DNA from 2 places in the Lactobacillus panisapium genome. Region 1 is predicted to be linked to the other one. Evidence: predicted binding sites of a transcription regulator. Region 1 holds the regulator's gene; the other holds the start of a gene.
What was found. The regulator NrdR, encoded in region 1, represses ribonucleotide reductase genes. The targets are predictions, from matches to a motif close to ACACNATATATNGTGT.
Positions count from the first base shown of each region.

Region 2: nrdJ (ribonucleoside-triphosphate reductase, adenosylcobalamin-dependent) is a predicted target of NrdR. The motif match lies at 1,910-1,925, and genes of this name have one in related genera.

Region 1 covers NZ_CP048268.1:1,428,541-1,431,747, reverse strand. The annotation lists gene polA (DNA polymerase I) at 1-154, shown strand, start outside; gene mutM (bifunctional DNA-formamidopyrimidine glycosylase/DNA-(apurinic or apyrimidinic site) lyase) at 168-998, shown strand; gene coaE (dephospho-CoA kinase) at 995-1,612, shown strand; gene nrdR (transcriptional regulator NrdR) at 1,599-2,066, shown strand; gene GYM71_RS06825 (DnaD domain protein) at 2,069-3,207, shown strand, end outside.
Region 2 covers NZ_CP048268.1:99,420-102,626, reverse strand. The annotation lists gene GYM71_RS00490 (aldo/keto reductase) at 1-598, opposite strand, end outside; gene GYM71_RS00485 (YjjG family noncanonical pyrimidine nucleotidase) at 672-1,373, opposite strand; gene nrdJ (ribonucleoside-triphosphate reductase, adenosylcobalamin-dependent) at 1,997-3,207, shown strand, end outside.

The DNA.
Region 1 (3,207 bases):
TCAGGTTCATGATGAGTTGATTTTTGATGTGCCAAAAGATGAGATAGAAACAATTAAAAAGATTGTCCCAGAGGTAATGCAGTCTGCCGTTACTCTTGATATTCCGCTTGTCGCTGATTCAGGGTACGGTCATAATTGGTTTGATGCAAAATAAGGAGTAATAATAAATGCCAGAAATGCCGGAAGTAGAAACGGTTCGCCGTACTCTTCTCCCCTTAATTAAAGGAAAAACGATTAAAGAAATCACGCTGTGGTATCCCAAAATTATTGCTAGTGATCCAACAGAATTCGTTCAAAAGCTTACGGGTCAAGAAGTAGTGGCAATTGACCGGTATGCAAAGTATTTATTGATTCGGCTAACGAATGATTTAACTGTAGTTTCCCATTTACGCATGGAAGGAAAGTATCGTCTAGTTGACGTGGCTGCACCGAAAGATAAACATGATCACGTGCAGTTTGCTTTTACTGATAATACAGCCTTGCGTTATAATGATGTCCGCAAATTTGGCCGAATGCAATTAGTTAAAACTGGAACAGAAAAAAGAACAACAGGAATTAGTAAACTAGGCTTTGAACCTAATTCTCATAAATTCACGGTTGCTTATTTTGCAAATTGTCTTAAGCATAAAAAGAAAAATATTAAAAATACGCTTCTTGATCAATCTGTAGTTGCCGGTTTAGGCAATATTTATGTCGATGAAGTTTTATGGCTAACTAGAATTCATCCGTTAAGTATGGCCAATAAGATTCCACCTTCCAGAGTGAAACAATTGCATGACAATATTAATTCTTTGATCAAATTAGCTATTGCTGAGCGTGGGACAACCGTCCACACTTATCTGGATGCTAATGGTGAAACTGGCGGCTTTCAGAAAATGTTGCGGGTATACGGACATAAAGGTGAACCATGTGCAAGATGTGGAACCCCTCTTGAAAAAATCAAGGTAAATGGTCGTGGAACAACATATTGTCCTAAGTGTCAGGTGAATTATCAATGACCATTGTCTTAGGTCTTACTGGGGGAATAGCTAGCGGTAAAAGTACAGCTGATAGCTTTTTTATAAAAAAGCATATTCCAGTAATTGATAGTGATTTAATTGCTCACCATATTTTAGATATAGGTGAAAAGGGCTACAATTTAGTAATTAATTATTTTGGCGATCAGTATTTAGCAGCAAACAAAACAATTGATCGCGCAAAGTTAGGTAAATTAGTTTTTAATTCACCTAAAGACTTAGCTAAATTAAATGAAATTACCCACCCGTTGATTTTTCAAGAAATCGAGACTAAAATTAGCCAACATAAACAGGAAAATGAGCCACTTATCATAGTAGATGCACCGTTATTATTTGAGTCAGGTGGTTTAAGCTATTGTGACCGCAGTTTGCTGATTGCTGTACCTGAAAAAATGCAAGTAAAACGCTTGCTGGCGCGTAATCACATAACTGAAGCTGAAGCATTAAAGCGAATTAATAGTCAGATGCCTTTAGCGCAAAAGCAAAAATTAGCTGATTATGTTGTTACAAATACTGGTACAATAAAAGAACTAGAAGACAAATTAAACGAGCTGCTACTTAAATTAATAAAGGAGGACCAGTATGGAATGTCCTAATTGTCGGCAAAATGCCTCGCGCGTGATTGATTCTCGACCGAGTGATGAAAATCGTGCTATTAGAAGACGGCGTGAATGCGAAAACTGTGGTTTTCGGTTTACTACTTTTGAGCGAATTGAAACAACACCATTATTGGTAATCAAAAATGACAATACCCGGGAACCTTTTAACCGAAAAAAGATTTTGCATGGTGTCATGGCAGCTGGTCAAAAGCGTCCAATTACAAGCTCGCAGTTCGAGCAATTGGTTGATCATGTTGAAAATAAGGTTAGACAGCAGGGAGTAAGTGAGATTTCTTCGAAGAAAATCGGTCAACTAGTAATGGATGAATTGGCTGAACTAGATGATGTTGCTTACATTCGCTTTGCTTCCATTTACCGTGAATTTAAAGATATGTCTAGTTTCATGAAAACAATGGAGGATATGATTGCTAAGCGAGAGAAGGGGAACTAGAAATGTTTGAGACCCCTAATCCCAAACAACCATTTTTTATTGCTAACCGAGTTGATATTTTCCCAGAAGATGTGCGGGTTCTGGTTAAACTTTATCAGCCGTTGATTGGTTCACTAGCATTTTCCTTATATTTTAGTTTAAATGAGGACTTTAATGCGCATGCAATGCTATCGGACTCAACGGGTATTTATGCTCTGCAAGAACAGCTTGACTGTGATGTTAAGCACTTATTTTCTGCTTTACATAAGCTCGAGGGTGTTGGCCTAGTTCAGACGCGTTTACTTAATAATGAAATCATGGGTCAAGTGCTTGTTTTTCGCTTAACCTGCATCCCTAGCAGCAGTGAATTTTTTTCAACGCCTCTTTTAGCAAGCTTACTTAAAGAAAAAGTTGGTATTTCTGCCTTTCAAAAATTAAGTAAGGATTTTGCTCGTGAAAGTAAGTCTAAGCAGAACCAAGTTAATGGTATGCAGAATGCTGATGATATCTCTGCTTCGTTTATGGAAGTTTTTCGTTTGCCTGAGCAAGAAGCAATTGAGCCTTCAGTTGATGTCAAATATGCCGCAAAAGAAAATAAAACGGACAATAATATCAAAGCTACTATTAATGAGCATGATACGGTTGACTGGAATTTCATGAAACAGCAATTTGAAATTTACCAGATTCCAGGAACGGAGATTGACCGTAATCGGGAAGCAATCCGCTCTGTAATGCGCACTTACGGGTTAACAGAACAAGAATTTGTCGATGAGGCCCTGACAAGTATTCACGGTGATTATCACTTGGATATGGTGCAAATTAAACAAGCGATTGCTAGTGGCATTCACGGCTCTCATACTAGGACTCGAATTAAGCAAGAAACTAAGAAATATAATGATGATCAACCGATAAATGCTAAATTGAGTAAAAATGAGCAGCAAGTATTGCAACTAGCTAAAAGTAAATCACCAGCTCAATTTTTGTACCGGTTGAAGACTGATCGGCATGATTATGTTGATGCCAGTGAATATAAAGTACTTGATAGTTTATATAATGAAAAGGGAATCCCGGCTGATTTGCTTAATATCTTAACTTATGCCTGCTTAAAAAGTGCACCGAATATTTCATACCGCTTGGCTAATCGGATTTTACATGATTGGCT
Region 2 (3,207 bases), 860 kb from region 1:
AAGCTTCATTAAGAATTCCCAATTCTTCATTATATGAAGTTACATCTTCTTGCATGTCGCTTGGATTAAGATAAATTTGATTAACCGCTGGACGAAGGGATGCCGTTTTTAGTATTTCATCGAGGTGTTCTCGCCTAAAGTTTGATACACCAATTGCACGAATTTTCCCAGCAATCTGAGCTTCCTCCATTGCACGCCAACTTTCTGCATTTAATTCTGCCCAGTGGTCGCGAATACCGACAGGATTAGGCCAATGGATTAAATACAGATCAATATAATCTACATCTAACTTTTCTAAGCTTTTATCAATTGCTTCATTGGTCTTTTTGTAGCCATGCATATCATTCCACAGCTTAGTCGTAATAAATAAGTCATAACGGTTAACACCGCTTTCTCTAATTCCTTTACCAATACTTACTTCATTACCATAAGCTGCGGCCGTATCAATTAGTCGATAGCCCAAATTAATAGCGTCTTTGACAGCATTTTTTGCAATATCGCCGTCTGGCGTTTGCCATGTACCTAATCCAATAGCTGGAATCTTAACTCCGTTATTTAATTGGTAGGTGTCAGACATAGAATGAATATCAACAGTCATTATTTTCACCTCTCGATTCGTTATATTTTAGCAAATTAAATATTGATATCATTAATACATTAACAGATTTCGACTACTTTTGGAAATTGTTTTTAAGAAGTTTTACAAATTGTGGATAAGTTGTTACTTCAAACAGCGGATGCAAATTCATGTTATTTTTCCGATGACGATGATTATACCAAATACTGCTAAAACCATAATTCTCCGCGCCTAAGATATCAGACTGCAGTCCATCACCAAAGAAGACCGTATCTTCTGGGCCAAACTTGGTCCGAGCAAAGAAATAATCAAAAATGCGACTATCTGGTTTAGAATAGCCAGCCTCTTCAGAAGTAACGATTAAATCAAAATAATCTTTAATTCCAGCCAGTTCAAGGCGATGTCTCTGCATAAAAGTCTCGCCATTAGTCAAAATTGTTAATTCCAGATTTTGTTTCTGAGCAAAACGCAAAGTGTCCTCGACACCCGGTAAAAGCTTATACGCACGAGAAAAATAAGAACGATATTCATCCATGACAGCAAGACCATTAACTTCAATATTAAAAGTATCTTTCAGAAAATTATGAAAAACCATTTCACTTAATTCTTGATAAGTAAGAGCGCCATTTTCTAGCTGACGCCAAAGCCCCTGATTATACGCATGATATTGCCGCTGGATTTCATCCGTAAGTTCCCATTGATGTGCATTAAAAAGGCTATGAAGAGCAAAATTCTCCGTATCGGCAAAATCAATCAATGTATCATCAACATCAAATATAATCTGTTTGAAGTACAAGTAACTTCATCCTTTCTAGTTATTTCCTAGGAAATAACACATACTAACATGGAAAATTATTATACCAGTATTTTATTTATAATGAGAAAATTATCTTTTTCTTAAATTTAGGCAAAAGACTACTTTATTTTAATAATGACGCATATAATGCCCTAAAACTATGACTTGGAGGAATAATTAAACATGCTTACTCTTTTATTGATTATTTTTCTAATATGGGCTTTTGTTAAGTTAGGGATCGGAACGCTCAAAATCCTATTTTTCTTGCTGGCTTGCGGTTTTGTATTTGTTTTTTTCATTCACCTGTTAGTTCCGTTAATCATACTAGGAGCTATAATTTTTATTGCCTTTGCACTATTAGGTTCTTAAATAAAAATCCACTAAAGATTAGCTAAGCACGATAAGTAATATCTTATACTTGTCGTGCTTTTTGTGTACAGTTATTCCTATATGATTTTTTTATTTCCGCCGAATCTTACTCCCACTTTAGTTAGAGTTTTTTTGTTCGTGTTTTAGTGTAGCATATCGACTATCAAATACAAGATATTGTGGTATAGTTCTTTCTGTAGCCATACATAATGTATGTGTGAAACAATTGTTAGTTTTTAGGAGCTATTTTACACATGAAAAACACAACAATAAGCTTAGATCAGGCTTATATTGATCAAGTGAAACAAAATATTTCACCTCACTGGGGCGAATTAGGCTGGGTCACCTACAAGCGGACTTATGCCCGGTGGCTTCCACAAGAAAACCGGTCTGAAGAGTGGGACGAAACCGTCAAACGTGTGGTTGAAGGAAACATTAACCTTGACCCACGGCTTGCTGACTCACCTTCTGAAGAAGTCATTACCGAATTAACCAATGAGGCCCGCGAATTGTACCGGCTAGTTTATGGGCTTGCCGCCACTCCATCTGGACGTAATCTCTGGGTGTCTGGAACTGAGTACCAAAAGCGCAACGGTGACTCACTAAACAATTGCTGGTTTATCGCAATTCGACCGCAAAAATACGGTGACAGTCATATTGTTCCTTCGTACTTATCTAAGGATGAACAAGCTGTTTCAATGCCTTTTTCTTTTGTTTTTGATCAGCTCATGAAAGGCGGCGGTGTTGGTTTTTCTGTCGTAAAAGAAAATATTGCCAAAATTCCACCAGTTGATCAAAAAGTTGATTTAACTGTTGTAATTGATAAGAAGAGTGCTTCTTACCAAGACTCAGTTAAGTTAGGTGCAACTGACAAAGCAACTTGGGAAGAGCAAAACGGCGGCGCTACCGATTATGTTTACTATAAGCTGCCCGATACTCGCGAAGGCTGGGTTTTAGCTAATGCACGCCTAATTGATATGCACTTTAACCAAACCAATCCTGAAAACAAGCAAAAGCTAGTTTTAGATATCAGTGATATTCGGCCTTATGGCGCCAAGATTCATGGTTTTGGTGGAACAGCTTCAGGACCAATGCCACTAGTAGAAATGGTTTTTGAAATTAACCAAATTATTAACGATCGCTTTGGCGGTCACCTAACTTCAGTTGATGGCACCGATATCTGCAATTTAATCGGTAAAACCGTTGTTGCTGGCAATGTCAGAAGATCAGCAGAATTGGCACTTGGTTCAAATGATGACCAAGACTTCATCACAATGAAACAGGATAAAGATAAGCTTTATCATCATCGCTGGGCTTCTAATAATAGTGTCGCAATCGACGCTGAATTTAATGATTATGAACCTATCGCCAATGGTATTCGGGAAAACGGTGAGCCGGGAATTGTTAACCTTGATTTATCGCGCAATTACGGCCGTATAATTGATGGCTATCAAAAAGACATTGA